3 regions of the Peribacillus sp. NPDC006672 genome follow, and region 3 is predicted to be linked to each of the others. Evidence: riboswitches for the same ligand, from Rfam matches in the RefSeq annotation. Region 3 holds a riboswitch; each other region holds the start of a gene.
What was found. Region 3 has a riboswitch for thiamine pyrophosphate ahead of tenA (thiaminase II). Riboswitches for the same ligand answer to the same signal wherever they lie in the genome.
Positions count from the first base shown of each region.

Region 1: another riboswitch for thiamine pyrophosphate. It lies ahead of ACQKKK_RS00785 (ABC transporter substrate-binding protein); the one in region 3 lies ahead of tenA (thiaminase II).
Region 2: another riboswitch for thiamine pyrophosphate. It lies ahead of thiC (phosphomethylpyrimidine synthase ThiC); the one in region 3 lies ahead of tenA (thiaminase II).

Region 1 is NZ_JBNNOR010000001.1:147,698-153,932, reverse strand. Features, by position in the region: gene ACQKKK_RS00800 (ABC transporter ATP-binding protein) at 1-709, opposite strand, end outside; gene ACQKKK_RS00795 (ABC transporter permease) at 693-1,475, opposite strand; gene ACQKKK_RS00790 (thiamine-binding protein) at 1,472-1,756, opposite strand; gene ACQKKK_RS00785 (ABC transporter substrate-binding protein) at 1,768-2,772, opposite strand; TPP riboswitch at 2,905-3,014, opposite strand; gene ACQKKK_RS00780 (protein-glutamine gamma-glutamyltransferase) at 3,252-4,079, shown strand; gene rarD (EamA family transporter RarD) at 4,168-5,097, opposite strand; gene ACQKKK_RS00770 (amidohydrolase) at 5,176-6,235, opposite strand, start outside.
Region 2 is NZ_JBNNOR010000010.1:24,189-30,423, forward strand. Features, by position in the region: gene ACQKKK_RS16970 (hypothetical protein) at 43-312, shown strand; gene ACQKKK_RS16975 (ATP-binding cassette domain-containing protein) at 379-480, shown strand; gene ACQKKK_RS16980 (hypothetical protein) at 513-818, shown strand; gene ACQKKK_RS16985 (hypothetical protein) at 886-1,344, shown strand; gene ACQKKK_RS16990 (PdaC/SigV domain-containing protein) at 1,723-2,619, opposite strand; gene ACQKKK_RS16995 (histidine phosphatase family protein) at 2,722-3,255, shown strand; gene ACQKKK_RS17000 (HAD family hydrolase) at 3,432-4,220, shown strand; TPP riboswitch at 4,336-4,450, shown strand; gene thiC (phosphomethylpyrimidine synthase ThiC) at 4,586-6,235, shown strand, end outside.
Region 3 is NZ_JBNNOR010000007.1:81,992-88,226, forward strand. Features, by position in the region: gene tenI (thiazole tautomerase TenI) at 1-186, opposite strand, end outside; gene ACQKKK_RS13095 (energy-coupling factor transporter transmembrane component T family protein) at 227-1,003, opposite strand; gene ACQKKK_RS13100 (ABC transporter ATP-binding protein) at 1,004-2,473, opposite strand; gene ACQKKK_RS13105 (ECF transporter S component) at 2,486-3,070, opposite strand; gene tenA (thiaminase II) at 3,084-3,767, opposite strand; TPP riboswitch at 3,903-4,031, opposite strand; gene ACQKKK_RS13115 (hypothetical protein) at 4,377-4,502, shown strand; gene ACQKKK_RS13120 (IS1595 family transposase) at 4,590-5,630, shown strand; gene ACQKKK_RS13125 (HEAT repeat domain-containing protein) at 5,647-6,235, shown strand, end outside.

The DNA of each region.
Region 1 (6,235 bases), on a different contig from region 3:
ATTCTCGCTTCAAATTTAAAAATTCATCACTAAGAAATTGTTCCTCACTTCTTGGCCTTGGGAATGGCACCACCACTTCTTTAATGACAGTTGCAGGTTTTGCAGATAGCACATATATTCTATTGGAAAGAAATACCGCTTCATCAATGCTGTGGGTAACAAAAAGCACAGATTTCCGATTTTGTTCCCAAACAGACAACAGCCATTTTTGCATTTCCAATCTTGTCAGTTCATCCAAAGCAGAAAAGGGTTCGTCCAGGCACATCAAGTCCTGTTGACTTAAGATGCTTCGAATGAATGCGGCCCTTTGCTTCATGCCCCCAGATAATTCGTGCGGATATGCCTTCCCATACTCTTCTAATCCAGCTTTCATCAAAAGGGCTTTTGCCATTTCTTTGTCTCTTATCCCAGCAAGCTCACTTCCAAGCAAAACATTATCCAAAACCGTTCTCCAAGGTAAAAGGGAAGGCTGCTGCGGCATATAGCTTATATGGCCCTTAAAGCCATTTATTCTTTTACCATCCAACGAAATGATGCCCTGATCCGGCTTCAAAATACCGCCGATCAAGTGGAACAACGTACTTTTACCGCTGCCAGATGGTCCTAGGATTGTGACAAATTCCCCATCATCCACATGGAAATTCATATTCTCTAAAATATTCTGTTTACCATCGAAAGAAAAGGAGACATCTTTAATTTCCAGCTTCATCCTTTTCACCCTCCTTTCTCTTCCATGAAACTAAATATTTCTCCAGGAATGTAATGATTCCAAAAAAGAGAAGGCTCATTCCCATAATGATGAAAATGGCAACAAACACCCGATCTGTCCTAAACGCAGAGGAAGCGAGCGTCATATAAACACCAATCCCCGATTTTGCCCCAAGCCATTCCGAAATAACCGCACCCATTACACTATAGGTGGCCGCAATTTTCAGGCCTGAGAATATGAACGGGATCGAGTGGGGTAGTTCCAGCTTCCAAAATAACTGGTTTTTCCCCGCTCCCATCATCTTGAAATAATGCTTAAGTTCGTAAGGTGTCTGGCGAAAACCATCCAATGAAGCAACCGCAACCGGAAAAAAACATACGAGTGAAATCACAATTAACTTAGGCAGCATGCCAAAGCCAAACCAGATCACTAAAAGCGGTGCCAAAACTATGATTGGTATATTTTGTGATAGTATGAGCAGAGGATAAACCGCGTCCTTCACACCTGGAAATAGGTGTAAGATTGCCGCAATTAATAAGCCGATACAGCTTCCAATAAGAAAACCCGATAACGAAAGCTCAGTTGTTGATATAAGGTGTCCAAAAAGATTACGGGACGACTCAATTCCTTCGATGAAAATGGCTGATGGAGCGGGAAGCAGCCATTCTTCAACCTTTAATAAGACTGTCATTGACTCCCATACTATCAGTAAACATAATAAAAGAAAGAAGGGAGCCCCCTTCTTCCAAATTCCCCTTTTGATCATGCCCGATATTTCTCCGTTAACGTATCCATCGTAATCCCGCTCGGCTGATATAGTATCTTCACTTGGGAAATGACATTCGGCGAACCTATTTCAATCATTCTTACATTCATTTTTTCTATAACCGACAGAAGCTCGGATAGCTCACCCTCCATTGTTGTTTCTAGCGGGTGAACCTCATACTTAACACCTGATTCATCAATGATCTTGATTGCTTCATCGACCAAAGGGATGACATTTTCCCCTTTAGGAATAATCTGTATACTAATTAATGAATTGGCCATTGTATTTCCTCCTATTTTGGTAAAAATTCATTGGTAAATGCCTTTTCAGGATTGAAATCACCTTCAAGAAGCTTATTTTCCGTCATCCAATCACTGTAATTCTTCCAGATTTCAAGCTTTTGTTCACCCCAACGCGGAGCATCATCCTGATACTTATCTGCAAGCCACTCCTGGCTTTTCTTCACTAGTTTTGGATCTAGATCAGGTGCAGACTTAATTAATATGTCTGCTGCATCATCAGGATTCTTAATCGCAAACTGGTACCCTTTCGAAGCTGCATGAACGAATGCTTTAACAGTTTCAGGATCCTCTTTAATCATCTTTTCATTTGTTGTCAAAACAGGCGTATAGTAATCAAGCTTATCAGAGTATTCGGTTAAGTAAACCATATTAAGCTTTTCATTTCGCAACTCAGCCTCGATACCTGTCCACCCATAATAAATCCAGGCAAAATCTATATCCCTTTTAACCGAAGTGAAAAAATCTGTGTCCCCTGTATTCACTATATCCACTTTATTTGCATCGGCATTTTCTTTCTTCATAAGTGAATCAATAACGGCCTTTTCAACTGGAGACCCCCAGCCACCATACGTTTTCCCTTCAAAATCCTTGGGAGTTTTAATTTTTTTTGCCGAAGGTGAAGCGAATCCAGAGGTATTATGCTGGATGACAGCAGCTAGCGAAACAATCGGCACGCCTTGCACGCGGGCCTGCGTAATGCCCTCCTGGTAGCTCACGCCGAATTCAGACTTCCCTGAAGCCACAAGCTTATCAGCTCCAGCTTCGCCTGGCATGATAATTTCCACATCCAGACCTTGTTCTTTGAAATATCCTTTTTCCTTGGCTACATACAATCCTGTATGGTTTGTATTCGGTGTCCAATCAAGCACGACCGATACCTTTTTTAATTCTTTATTGCCTTCTTTTTTAGATGATTCTTCTTTTTCATTAGTTCCGCCTGCCCCACATCCAGCCAAAAGGAACAACGAAGTTAACAGTGGTAAGAATTTATTCAAGCTATTATCCTCCTACACATCATATAAGATCCATATGCCGTACCATAATGGGGCGCCAGGGTCCATTCCAATACCGGTAAAAAACAAAAAACGCCCGAAGATGAATTCGGACGTTTAACATACAAAACAGATAGTCAGTAATAATATGTTCCCTCCGCTGGCATCATCCAGATCAGGTTCAAAGAGTCAGCATCTAAAGGACGCAATCTCAGCCAGCAGTACTGGCCCCCCTACATTTCTCGTACATATGAACTTTTCTCTCCCATTATATCAATTCATGGAGAAAAGGGAATACTAATTTGCTTCTTCTCATTAATTAGAAAGGTTTTCATGCCATTCCAATCATTCTCGTTTATGTGCCTGACACGTTTAAATAGTCATTTCCTTGCAGGTATTCATATAATGAGCATAACCTGTGGACATTTTTGTGTACTGGTTTTATAAACCCTTAATTTCAAAAGCAAAAGGTGGATATGATCATGATTAAGATTAATCACAAATGGTTAGATGTCAGTCACATCCAACCAGGTATAGCACCTGCTAAATCGCTTGAAATTCTCCAATTGCTGGCGGAAGATTCTAACATTTTTGAATATCGGAGCTTTGGAAACCTTAATTTCGATATACAACTGAGGCACCGAGTCATCGAGGCAGCTTTTGCGTTGGATAAAAGTGATGCAGAATTTTCCACACTTGAGGAATCGGCATCCAATAAACAATATTGGCGCCTTTCAAAGGATGGCACCTTCACACTTCAGCCAGGGATTGCCCCTCATGCTGCACTCCTGGACATTTTCTTGAATGGAACACTTTACGCTTTCGAATGCGGTACAGCGATAGTCATCACTTTTTTAAAGGCCATCTTGGATTTAATCGGCCCTAGGAATTTCGACTACCTTTTTTCAAACCTTTTTCTATATGACTGGCGCCCTCCAGAGAATATGGCTCTTCATGTTCATCAAGGAACGGATTATTTACCAGGGGATTGCCTTTACTTCAAAAACCCTGATCACGATGAGGAAACACCTGAATGGCAAGGTGAGAATGCAATATTATTAGGAGAAGACCTCCTTTATGGCCACGGAATCGGGATTACCAATTCACAAGGTATCATCGATGAACTAAATAGCAATAGAAAGCCGAATGCCACCATCTCAGCATTCCTGACAAAACATATCATTAGCTTGGATAGTTCCTACTATAGACAATTCCAACCAAATCCCTCCCGTGCAAAGCCCGTCCACGGTCTTGTCAGCCTATCTGATTTGATTGTTTCTGAAATAGGTCCGAAGATTTACCTTTCATGACTCAAGCACTTCCGCTGTAAAACCGGTTTCTTTAAATATTGGCAAATAAAAATGCTTGGGGATGGAACCACCAAGCATTTTTTCTTATTCACGCACCGATATTCCCTTTGCCTTTAAACCTGCGTGCACTTGCCTGACCCCATTTCGTAATGGATAGTGTATAAACAGCCAAGGCTGACCATATGAACAAAAAGGCTAAAAGATGCGCTTTTGTAAAACTTTCATGATAGACGAATACCCCGATCAATAAGGATAAGGTCGGAGCGATATACTGAAAAATCCCAAGCATCGATAACGGGATCTTCTCCGCCCCTTTTGCAAAATATAAAAGAGGCAAGGCCGTGACAATCCCACCGCCCACCAACAGCAAACTTGTGCTTCCTGCTGTAAAGAATTGCATTTCTGATTGGTTCATCAAGTATATCAGGTAACCCAAGGCAAGAGGCGTTACCATCATCGTTTCGAGCGTCAGCCCGATCGCTGATTCGGCTTTGATCATTTTTTTTGCCAGACCGTATAATCCAAAGGTCATGGCCAAAACAAGAGAGACCCACGGGATGGTACCGAAATGAATGCCAAGGATCAAGACCCCGATTCCTGCAAGCACGAACGACATGATCTGTGCCCCGCTCAATTTCTCTTTCAAGACTATCACTCCCAATAGTACACTGACTAGCGGATTGATATAATATCCAAGGCTCGTGTCGAGGATCCGTCCTGAGTTAACGGCCCAGATGAACACTCCCCAATTAGCTGTAACGAGCAGTGCGGCCGTTAGTAATGCCGCAAAGAGTTTGGGATTTCCCAATATGTTTTTGACATAATCAAGAAACGCTTGCCCTTTTTTCATGAACATCAATAAAACCAGCATGAAGACGAAAGACCATAATACCCTTTGAGCCAAAATTTCTGTAGCTCCTACTCCCTGAAGGAACTTCCAGTAAATTGGCACGACTCCCCACATCATATAAGAAAGAGCTGCATAGATCGCTCCTTCTTTTTGTTCATCCACTTTCATAACCTGCCTTCTTTCCATTAATTCCTTTATCGAATTCCATCTAACTATTTTGCATATCCATTTCTTTTTTTGCAACTGTTATTTTTTATCATACACGATTCTGTCATCGATGACCGTCATGACCGCCTCAGCTTTCAGGAGATCATCCGGCGCAACAGCAAAGACATCCAGATTAAACACGGTAAAATCTGCATCGTACCCTTTGAGGATCTGACCTCGGCGTTTTTCCTGGCCGATAGCCGCAGCACTCCCTTTTGTATAAAGTGCGAAGGCATCATGAACGGAGAGCCTTTGATCCAAACCATATACGGTTCTGTCCTCACTGTTGATTTTCGTCCTTGTGACAGCAGCATGGATGCCCAAAATTGGATTTAATGGCTCTATAGGCGCATCTGAACCTCCAGCACAAATGATGCCCATATTCAAATAGGTTTTCCAGGCATAGGAGGAATCCAATAGATTGGCTGGAACCTTTTCTTCCACCCATGGAAAATCGGACGTGACGAAACCTGGTTGGATATCAAAAATGACCTGCAGTCTTGCCGCCCGCTCCAACAGCTCCGGCCGGACGATCTGCGCATGGATGAGCCGGTCCCGCTGTCCCTCTTTTGGGGGGATGGCTTCAACTGCATTCAAGACGTATTCAAAAGCGAGATCGCCAATGGCATGGACAGCAATCGGCATTCCGGCATCCCTTGCTTTTTTCACCCATTCCTGAAGCTCATGCTCAGTGAATATCGCGACACCGTTCGTATCCCTTTGATCTGCATAAGGCTCGCTCAACAGGGCTGTGCGCCCGCCTAAGGAGCCGTCGGTAAATATCTTCATGCTGTCGAATTTGATATATCGCGTACCCTCTTGATAGCTGCCGCCTGCTTTCAGCATTTCTTCGAACGCTTCGTGATGGACGAGTAAATTGGCGCGAAAGGTCATTTCCCGGTCCTCGATTACCGATTTAAACGCTTGATATGTCGACAGGAAGCCATTATAGTAATGCAGGTCTTCAGTATGCCCGCCAGTCAAACCTAGCTTATATGCGTCTTCTATGGCCTCTATGAGTGCGTTTTCGATATACTCTTGGTCAATGCCTGGAAGGCTTTCTAAAATCAGGTTCTGCGCCTGGTTTTCTTTAAATAAA
Region 2 (6,235 bases), on a different contig from region 3:
AAGATTCAAAAGTATTAGAAACTATATTAAAGGAGCGATAATATGAAAAAAATAAGGGTTTTCATGTTTATTTTTATTTTAAATGCTTGTATAGGTTTTTTTGGATCTTTCTATTTTCTTTCTCAAAATTTAAGTAATCCTGTAAAACATGAAAAACTGTATCCATTCAAAAATTTCCCTATTTATAATTTGCATTCTAGTGGCGATGTGGATGTGAATTTCATTAATATTATTATGAGTGCTTTATTATTAGCTGTCCCTTTCACAGTAATTATCCTTTTTTCAAATAGGGTGATTACTAAGAAACCTTGATTATAAAGGACGAATTTAGCTAATAACCTATCAGTTTCAGATGGTAATAGTAGTGCTTTAAATAACATTACGATTAATTTAAAAAAAGGCAGTTTATATGCATTACTTGGACATAATGGTGTGGGTAAAACAACTTTAATTAAAGAAATCTTAAAGGTCAATGTTTAGAAACAAGACAAAAATAAATGAGGTGAAAAAAGATGAATGATCATTATGCGCGTGAACTGAAGAATATCAGGGTTACACTGATTTTCTTGACTATTATCGTTGCTTTTGTTTCAGGTGGATCCGGGAATGTGACGATTGATCCAATGGATGGTGGAGATTATAATGTGTATCCTCAGGCCAGTTATTCCAATATGGTCGATATGGGAGATGGACATTTTGGCGTGTTGTCTGGCAGTACAGATTTAAGCGGGGATGAAACATTCAAAATCTATTATTATGATAGGGAAAAAGATGAGTTGATCTTCAAAAAAGAAACGATGCTAAGTGATCTTGAATAAGGGTTATTGATAAGGCAATGAGGTATTTATATTATATAATGATAGTAAATAAAAGGAGGGTGTTCAGATGATATACAATTTGGCAGCGGAACTTTGTGATGGGATTGAGGTAATGTACCCTTCCTTTCACGTCCAAGTGACGATAGAGATCGTCGATAAGAGATTTGGGCCTGTAAAGGCGGAAGCAGAGATTGCCATCAAGCCTGTTGAGTCAAAGGGGTTTTTAGAGGTGCTGGTGGAGGAACTGGAATCGGAGCATATTTTTGCTGATGAAAATGGGAGCATATATGGCAGCTTCGGCATCGATCAAAGCATCCAGATTTATGATGAAGTCCTAACTACCATTCCATTCGAAGAGTTAATCGGGAAAGAAAATTGGAAAGAGGCTGTCGATTCATTTATCATGGAAGAAAAGCTAAAAGGACAGCTGGAAAAGGTACTAAATGATTATCAATTCAGTGATTTGAGCGGAAAATATAAATTCAGGAAAAGATGTACGATTACGGAACTCCAATTTGTGAAGTGAAAAAATGGAGAGGGTAAAAAGCCTTCTCTATTTTCATTATTCTTGGATCATATTAAAACTGTTTTGGTTGGCATAAGAAGCCTTCTCTTCTTCGTATTCGGTCCCATCTATCCATATCAGGTAAACTCTACACACTCCTTATTCTCGTCCTTTAACAAAGAACTTCTTCGCATTAGGTTTACATCAGATAAAAGAAAGTTGGGTATTGGTTAAAAACATATTCCCATCAACTATCTATTATTAAAAAATCCACTTTTTTGAATGCGATGGTAAGTATGCATGAAGTCTTATCAGACCGTGAAATATGGTTCTATATTTTTCGTTAGATATATTGAATGAAAGTTAAAAAGCACAGGAGTTAGCCCCTGTGCGACGAAATTATTTATAAACATTACTTGGGATTTTTACTGCAGGGCGGCCAAATGCATAAGGAGCCACCTCATATTCTTGGAATACGAGATAGATCCCCCCATTTGTATAATAGAACTGTGAATCCTTATTGACGGGAACATCGCTCTGTTTTTTTACATAATAACTATCTCTTTTCTTCATGTAGTCAAAAGCATATTTCTGCACCTTCGTATATTTCACTTTGGATGTGAGGATTTCACTGATTTTCACCTGTTTACCGGAAGACACTTTAAAATTATAGGATGTTGTGTATCCCATTCCATGAGCTCCACCGCTATAGGAGTAATCGTCAATGAGAATGCTTAGCTTTTCATCCTGGTTGAATTTCACTTTATACGAAATACTGTAACTATACTGGCAAGAGTATGGGGATTCTTTGCACCATTCCTCATTTTTATCTTTTTCCCTATCCTTTTTTGCTTGCAGATAAGAGGAATAGGCATCCTTGGCATGATTAGTTAACACCTGATTAATTTGATCCTGAGCTGCTTTACTTTTAAGTCCTGATACTTGCGGATACGACAAGTCACTAATATTTTTATATTTATTCTTGGTTATTTTCACATTGCTGAATTTTAAATATTTAGTAGATACATAGGCTTTTTTTCCATTGTACCGAATTTCCGACCAGCCGGATTTTGTTTTTGAATAAACGGTTACGGCTTTCCCTTTCTCCAACGATCCTACATTTTTATAGCTGGTGCCGGGACCACTTCTAACGGATAAAGGGGAATTCTTCGTGTTTACCGTTGCGTTTTCTGTAGTGGCTGCGGAGACGGAGTCGATTTTTATCAGTAAAAAAGAGATGCATGTAAAAGTTAATGCGACAGCAAGGAAAATCTTAGTGAAATTCTTGGATAGCATTCAATTACCACCTTTGTATAATTTTTACATCACCTATTATATAAGTTGGTGGATCAAATAGAAAGTTAATTTTATAATTCAAAAGTTAAAGAGGAGAAAAAAATGAAAATTGGTTTGGTACGGCATTTTAAGGTGGCACATGAATTCCCTACTGGGAAACCTGTAACGGCGGATGATATGAAGCAATGGTTTGAGGACTATGATGCAGCGGATATTATTTATGGAACGACTTTACTTGGTGTAGAGGAATGGCAGGAATGTTATTGCAGTGATATGTCGAGAGCTGTCAAGACAGCTGAACATATTTATCCAGGTACGGTTCATCAGATGGAGGAGCTTCGGGAAATACCTTCTCCCCCTCTTAAAGGGAAGGTGAAGCTGCCGTTTATCCTTTGGGCCATCTGGATTCGCTGCTGCTCGCTGTTCAACAAGGAGACAAGGGCGGAAATTAAGATAGCTGAACGAAGAATCAATAAGGTATTGGATGAAGTCTTTGCAAAGGGAGAAAGGGATGTTCTGATCGTGAGTCATGCCGCCCTAATGGTTTATATGAGGAAAGAGCTGATCCGAAGGGGGTTCACCGGTCCAAAATTCAAGATTGCCGGTAACGGAAAGCTGTATGTATTCGAAAGATGATAAGTCAAAAATATAGGATTTCCCAACATAGAAAGTAAGTCTGGCCACATCGAACATTTTGCTTAAGAAAGATGCAGGCATTTTCCGATTAGTTATTCTTTTTCCATTGGTTGTAGTTTATTATTGTAATAGTGTGATTTTTACGAATTCAATAATAGGGATAGAAGGTGGACATTTTGGTGAAGGCAGTTTTTTTTGATTTAGATGATACATTGCTATGGGATCAGAAAAGTGTAAAAGAGGCTTTTGTGGCCACATGTGAAGTGGCTAAGGAGAAATATGATTTAAATGTCGACGAGTTTGAGGAAGCGGTTCGGAAGGAAGCTCGTGAGCTTTATTCTTCTTACGATACTTATGCATTTACACAAATGATCGGAATCAACCCATTTGAAGGTCTATGGGGAAATTTTCAGGATGATCATGATGAATTCCGGAAGATGGCCGTGATTTCACCAGCTTATCGGAAAGAAGCATGGACGAGAGGCTTGAAGGCATTAGGGATCGATGACCCGGCATTTGGGCTCGAACTGGCAGACCGTTTCCCTGCCGAGAGACGTAAAAAGCCATTTATTTATGAAGAATCATTCCGTGTGTTAGATGAATTAAAAGGGAAGTACAAAATGCTATTGTTGACGAACGGTTCTCCTGAACTGCAAAATACCAAACTTGAAATAACACCTGAACTAGTTCCTTATTTCGACCAAATCGTCATTTCTGGAGCCTTTGGACGAGGTAAACCGGATGCCTCCATTTTTGAGCATGCTTTGGAAATCATGGAGCTTGATAAGGATGAAGTATTGATGGTCGGCGATAATTTAATGACGGATATTCTTGGAGCATCACGGGTAGGCATAAAGTCGGTTTGGATAAATCGCCATGATAAGGAACGGAATGAAGTGCTTCCAACTTATGAAATCAAGCATTTAGAGGAGCTTTACGCAATCCTTGAGAGCCTGGAAAATTAATTGGTCATCCTTCTCCAAGTAACGAATTTGGAGAGGGTGACTTAAAATATTAGGACTTTCAAATTATATACAGAATGAAAAGGGTGATATATAGTTACCCTGTAATCAATTAAATTATTCAGACTAGGGGTGTCCAATAACAGTTGGGCTGAGAGAGAAGCGCTTATGCTTTTTAACCCTCAGGACCTGATCTGGTTCATACCAGCGTGGGGAAGTTAGAATCTACTAAACAATGACATTTCATTTGGTCATTTCTGTAGTCATACTAACGTTAGCCGGGTCTTAAATATAAGATCCGGCTTTTTCGTGCGAAATGGATTGGATTTTGTCCTTTTTAAATGAACTTAAAAAGGAGAAATGAAATCATGATGAGTAATTCAGTAAATGACATGAACGTTTCAATTATGTCCAATTTTGCCGGGAGTAAAAAAGTGTATGTTGAGGGATCTAGACCTGATATTAAAGTACCTATGCGTGAAATTAAGCTAAGTCCTACTACAGGTGCATTCGGTGAAGAGGAGAATCCGCCTTTGAGAGTTTATGACACAAGCGGTTTCTATACGGATTCAGAATATCCCATTGATATTCATAAAGGCCTTGCCCCGATTAGACGCAATTGGGTCCTGGAACGTGAAGACGTTGAAGAGTATGAAGGACGTGAAATAAAGCCCGAAGATAATGGGTATAGAAAAGTGGAGTCACAATCCAAAGCCGAAATTTTTCCGGGATTGAAAAGAAAACCATTGCGTGCAATGAAAGGGAAAAACGTAACCCAGCTTCATTATGCCCGTAAAGGTATCATCACCCCAGAAATGGAGTTCATTTCGATCAGGGAAAATGTTACCCCTGAGTTTGTAAGAGAAGAGGTAGCTAGCGGTAGGGCGATCATTCCGGCAAATATTAACCATCCTGAAAGTGAGCCAATGATCATCGGACGTAATTTTCATGTGAAAATAAATGCGAATATAGGAAACTCAGCTGTTAGTTCATCGATCGAAGATGAAGTGGAGAAAATGACTTGGGCTACACGATGGGGAGCCGACAACATAATGGATTTATCCACAGGAAAGAATATCCACACGACACGGGAATGGATTATCAGGAATTCACCTGTGCCAGTTGGGACGGTTCCGATATATCAAGCATTGGAAAAAGTGAATGGAGTCGCGGAAGATTTAAATTGGGATGTTTTTCGGGATACATTAATCGAGCAGGCCGAGCAAGGTGTCGATTACTTCACCATACACGCCGGTGTGCTTTTACGGTACATCCCATTAACAGCAAAGCGAGTTACGGGAATTGTTTCACGAGGGGGCTCCATCATGGCACAATGGTGCTTGGCCCACCATCAAGAAAGCTTCCTCTATACTCACTTTGAAGAGATTTGTGAAATCATGAAGGCATATGATGTCTCTTTCTCATTAGGTGACGGCCTCCGTCCTGGGTCCATTGCAGATGCAAACGATGAGGCCCAATTTGCTGAATTGGAAACACTGGGGGAACTGACGAAGATTGCTTGGAAGCACGATGTTCAAGTCATGGTGGAAGGACCCGGTCACGTACCGATGCATTTGATTAAAGAAAATATGGATAAGCAGCTGGAAGTCTGTCAAGAAGCTCCATTCTATACCTTAGGACCGTTAACAACGGATATTGCTCCTGGATACGATCATATTACTTCTGCAATTGGTGCTGCCATGATTGGATGGTTTGGAACTGCCATGCTCTGTTATGTGACACCGAAAGAGCATTTGGGACTTCCGAATAAAGAGGATGTTCGAGTAGGGGTCATTACTTATAAAATTGCAGCACATGCAGCTGACCTTGCAAAAGGCCATAAGCATGCACAAAAACGGGATGATGCCCTTTCGAAGGCTAGATTCGAATTTCGTTGGAGAGATCAGTTCAATCTTTCTCTCGACCCTGAAAGGGCGGTAGAATATCATGACGAAACTCTTCCGGCTGAAGGTGCGAAAACAGCCCATTTCTGTTCAATGTGCGGACCTAAATTCTGC
Region 3 (6,235 bases):
GATCTTAGACAGCGGAATCTTATTATCATGTAAAAGGGTCACTGCTCGATAAAGTTCTGATGCATTCATATTTTTTTCCCTTAGATAGAAGAAATCAACATGTTCCTGAATGTTTGAAGCGATTTCTACGAACCTTTCAATTGGCTGTTTCCCAGTAGAAATAATATGCAATTCTTGTGCATTCATACTAAGAACCCCTAACTAGTAAACTTGCAATCTCATAAAATCAAATAGGTAGTAAAGGGAAATGAACCGATAGATAAAACCCTGCCAACAGCAGGATGATAAAATACAGAATGAATCCATGGTCTTTTATTGAAAACCCAAATTCATAATAGTATGTTCGATCCCGAGTGTCTGTAAATCGCTTCGCCTCCATCGCAATCGCGATTCGGTGAGCACGTCTGATGCTTCCGGATAACAATGGGATGGAATAGGCTTTCATTTTAAAATATACCGATCTGATCCCTTTTCCCTTTTCGTAACCGCGTACCTTCATCGCGTTTTGAATTGTTTGGAACTCCTCCATCATGATGGGGATGAGCCTTAAAGCCGCCATGAAACTATAAGCATATTTCGGTTTAAGCTTAACTTGCTGCATTAATGAATAAAACAAGTTTACAGGTCTCGTCGTCAAGGAAAAAGTTAAACCAAGTGCCGCAAAAAACAAAGCCCGAAAGCCTACCAGTAACCCCCTTATGAAACTTTCTTCCGTAATCGATATAAGACCCCACTTAAACCAAAGTGTCTCACCTTTACCGAATAAAATCATTGCTAGAGAAGTGGATATAAAAATGAAACAAAAAGGAATTGACAAAAGTAAGATGCGTTTCATCGAATGTCCTGTAAAACACAAAAATAAGAGTAAAACACCAATGGTCACATTCATCATATAATTCAGATCATGAATGAATAATGCCACAATGCATAAAACAAGCAATGCGCATAGTTTAAGGCTTGGATTAACCTTATGGAGCCATGTTTCTGCACTTGAAACATTCATCTACATGACACTCCTTTTACCTTTGGTCTCCAAAAATCCGGTTTGCGCGATGTTTTCATCACTTATTACGTTTCCGTCTTTAACCGTCCAGATCCTGGTTGCAAAGTTTCTTGAAATATGATCGTCATGAGTTACCATGATCACTGTTATTCCTCGCCTTCGATATTCCTCAAACCATTCCAGTAATGCAAAGGTATTTTTCGAATCTTGGCCAAAGGTAGGCTCATCCAAGAGAATGATTTTTTTGTCTATAACGATAGAGGCAGCTACACTTAAACGACGCTTTTGACCCATTGATAATTGAAACGGGTGTTTATCCCGATGTGCCTCTAGGCGGAACACTTCAAGCAATGATTGAACTCTCTCCCTTATTTCTTGTTGTGGCCTTTTTCCAATTCGCAATGAATAAGCAATCTCTTCATATACTGAATTTGCAACGAACTGAAACTCAGGATTTTGAAAGACAAACGTCATATGTTCGGTTAGATTTTTCACTTTTTTAATAGGGGCTCCCATTAATTCATACGTACCATTCGTTTTTATGAACTGCATCAGTGCATGCAAAAGAGTACTCTTCCCCGCGCCATTTTCTCCCCTGATTACAATCCATTCCCCTGAATGGACCTCCAGCTCTTCAACCTTGATTTTCTCTTCTTTTTTCCGAAAACCGCTAAAAACTTGGACATGCATACGGGGGACACCGCCACTAAATTGGTGTTCACGAATGGGTTTATTGTCATGGATATATTCATCCCAAACACCAGGGAACCAAATTCCATGTTCTTTCATTTCATTTTTATATAGTGAAAGGATGGTGTCTTTTGGACCATCAGCTATGATTTGACCCTCATCATTAAAAAGTACGATTCGTTCGATGAATTCTAAAACATGGTCAATTTTATGTTCCACGATAATCACCGTCTTGTCTCGTCCGACGTCCTTCAACAAGTCCCAGATTTCTTTCGTTCCTTCCGGATCAAGCATAGCGGTTGGTTCATCTAAAAATATCACTTCCGGTTCAAGGGCCAATACTGAAGCAATTGCCAGACGCTGTTTCATCCCGCCTGATAATATATCTATACTTGTATGGATATCCTTTAGGTTCAATCCAACTTGACGGATATGATGACGGATCCTCTCTTTCATTTCTTGTTTAGGGACGGAAAGGTTCTCAAGGACGAAAGCAATTTCCTCATCGGCAAATGGCATGCAAAACTGACTATCAGGGTCTTGAAAAACATATCCCCATGAGGAAGGGCATATCAATTCTTCCGCTTTCATCGGGACTTCGATGGAATTCGGAATCAATCCGCTTAACACTTGCAAAAGAGTCGACTTACCACATCCTGATGGTCCCAACAATAGAACTTTTTCACCTTTATCAATCGAGACGGATAGGTCCTTGAAAATCAATGACTCATCACCTGGAAATTTCATTCTTAACTTCTCAACAGAAACGATTGGTTCCATGGCCATCACCCTCTACTTTAGGTCCAGTTCTTCATAATCTTTGCTTGAAACCGGACGAACAAGATTAGTTACTCCTGTTGCTTCCAGAACTTTAACTAGATAATAAGCGGTTACACCTGCAAAGAATATAGAACCCAAGAACCTCGCTATCATGAATAACGATAAATTCCAAAGGGAGAGAGCACCTATTTCCCCGTAGGCAAAATCCATTAGTACTGATGCAAGGCAGGAAGCTATCGCAGCTAAAACGGCCACCGACATATTGAATGTTTTATATCTGAACGCCATGAATACCAGTTCAGCGAACAAACCTTGGACCACCCCATATAAGAGTACAGTCAGCCCCCATGGTGAACCCAGAAAGAATTCACCTGAAGCTGCAGCTATCTCTGCCAGAAGTGCCACACCCGGTTTCCGTAAAATCAAAAAGGCGACGGGGCCAGCTATAAACCACATTCCATAAATAAGTTGATCTAGATGTAATCCTAATGGTTTAAAGGAATAATAAATCGAACCCCAAAGGATATAAACGATTCCAAATGCTACGGAAATCACGATCGTGACTAATATATCCGTTAATTTCAATCCTTTTTTCATGTTTCAATCTCCTTTATACTTCTAGTGTTTCCTTATGCACAGGCCATGTCTCTAAACGATAAGCCATTTCCCAAAATGAGTATTCATATTGGCTGCTAAGGATAAAATGCTCCTTCATTCTTTCCTTATCTTCATCTGTTACCTTTTCAGCAATCTCATCAAGCCTCGCAATTTGTTCTTCAACCAACGAGCGGAACCACTCTCCACCGTAAGCCGCTATCCATTCTTGATAAATCGGCTCTTCCGGTTTACACTCTTGCAGCTTTTCGCCTATTTCATAATACAGCCAATAACATGGCAAGATAGCCGCAATAACATCACCTAAATGTCCAGAATATGCCGCACGATACATATGGGAAGTATAAGCATAGGCAGTCGGGGCAGGTTTGAAATTTTCCCTTTCTTCTTTGGTGATGCCTAATCTCTCAGAAAAATTTTCATGAAGCTTCAACTCCGCTTCATATGTTCCTTGTGCGTGGCCGGCAAGTCTGCTTGTTGTATGTAAATCTGTAGCTTTGACTGCTCCTAAAGCTTGAACTCTAGCAAAATGAGATAAATAATAGGCATCCTGCATGACATAAAAACGAAAACACTCTAATGGCAATGTGCCATCTCCTATTCCTGCAACAAACGGGTGATTAAAGCTAGCCTCCCAAATATGATCAACTTCCTGGCGGATTTCATCTGAAAACTTCATTTCCATTACCTCCAAATTCTATTTTTCTATGAATGATACGGGATAAAGCCTTTTATCACCCCTTTTTTTGCAAATAAAAAACCACTTTCTTTAACGTAAAGAAAGTGGTTGTACTTGAAATAATACAGAAACGTATTGTCCCAGACCCCACTTCCCTACGCTGGTATAAACCAGATCAGGTTCTAAGGGTCTTAAAGTCATACTTTAATCTCAGCTTCTCAGGTAAAATCAGCTTTTACCTATAAAGCACCCCTAGTGGTACAAATTGTATATATATTTCATTTGCCTTTATATTAACACGATAAATCCAATTGTCAAACGTATTAGATAAGTTTTCATCCTAATGCTTAAAGGCTACTAGCCTTTCAATCTTGCGAATGTCCTTCAAATGCTTTGACCAAAGGGAGTTCATTTCGTAGATTACTCTTGAATTCGACGATTTTACTTCTGATTTTGATATTTACTCGTGAGTTTGAGTGATTTACTCGTGAATTCAGCCACTTTACTCGTGAGTTTGAGTGTTTTACTCGTGAATTCGACGATTTTACTTCTAAGTTTGATGTTTACTCGTGAATTCGACGATTTTACTTCTAAGTTTGATGTTTACTCGTGAATTCAGCCACTTTACTCGTGAGTTTGAGTGTTTTACTCGTGAGTTCAGCCACTTTACTCGTGAGTTTGAGTGTTTTACTCGTGAGTTCAGCCACTTTACTCGTGAATTCTTTTATTTTCTAGGATATGTTAATTAACTCTGTTGATATTTGATTAAACCGAACAAATGTTCTATAATAAATAAAAGAACGTTTGTTCGGATGGCTTTAAATGACGTTAAGAGAATTAATAGCAGAAATAAAAAAATTAAATTCAGCAGAACAACATAGATTAAAAGAATTTTTTATCAGTTCTCTTGCGTCATTTTCAGCAAGTGAACCTGTATTTCAAGAAGTAACTGAACGAAAAAATAAAGATGGCTACACTTGTGTGCATTGTGACTCTAAACGAGTTGTGCGTTTCGGTAAGTATATGGTAAAACTCGGTCTTAAAGAGATTGAACGGCAAAGATACCGCTGTAAAAATTGCCGAAAAACTTTTACAGATGTAACCTCAACACCCCTATACCGTACTCATAAGCCTGATAAATGGTTGGATTTTATTAAATGTATGTTGGAAGGCTATTCCCTTCGTAAATCAGCAGATCTTATTGGTGAAGTTCATTATGTTACTTTGTTCTATTGGAGACACAAAGTATTGTCTGCTTTAAAACAAATGGACTTCAACACATTTTCAGGGATTGTAGAGATGGATGAAACATATTTTTTGTACTCTGAAAAGGGGAAAAGAAATATTGAAGGTCGTAAACCTCGAAAACGTGGTGGTTCTTCAAGGTTTCGGGGCATTAGTCACGAACAAATTTGTGTTTTAATCGCAAGAGACCGCCAAAAAGCAACGTTTTCAGGTGTACTTGGTAGAGGTCGAATTGTGAAAACTCAATTAGATAAGGCTATCGGCTCTAAATTATCATCAGGTAATACCCTATGTACCGATGCTTGGAGGGCTTTTTCTGCGTATGCAAAAAGCAAAGGATTGGAGCATTACCGTTTTAAGTCAGATGGAACAGAATTAAAGGGGCTTTATCATATCCAAAATGTAAATAACTATCACAGCCGTCTAAAAGGTTGGATGCAACGATTTAATGGTGTGGCTACAAAATACCTCGAGCATTATTTGAGTTGGTTTCAATTCTTAGATATTGTTAAACACCGAAGTGACAATGTATCTAGTAGCAGAATGATTGTCGAAAGTTGTTTATTCTCAATTAATACAACCTACGATAGTCTTAGAACATCACTTTTTACCGATTGATACGAGGGGGAATAAAATGAAAAGTTCTGATTCTCAGTTAAAAAGTCGTGGGAAGATTACAAGCAAAGATTTACAACAATATAGCAATCATACACAAATTGAACTATTGGAAATGCTTAAATTCAAAGAAGCATATAAAAGAACTATCGCTGTGAACATATTATCAGAGAAATATGATTTGACCGATGACTTGATTCGTTTGTTTCTTCATACTCTTAAACAAGAGAAAAAACTCTATACAAAGATTGAATTATGTGACGCACTATCACAAGGTGATGTGCAGTCTGCAAAGATTATGGTCGAATATTTAGGACAGATAGGCAATAATCAATATACAGTATTACCTACTAATGGTTTCAATAAGAGAAGTTATCCTTTACCGAGGGATATTATCGCTCGGACTTTAGCTCATATGAAAGAAGAGATTCTACCAGTTTTAACGGATGTACTAAAGACAAATAATATTCCTGCAATTAGGGAAGTTATTGATGCAATAGGTTTCATTTGTTTCTATAACAAAATACATTCTAATACTCAAATTATTGATGCACTTATTCTGTGTTTAAGGAACAATTTCAACAATAACATTATCCGATGGAAATTGG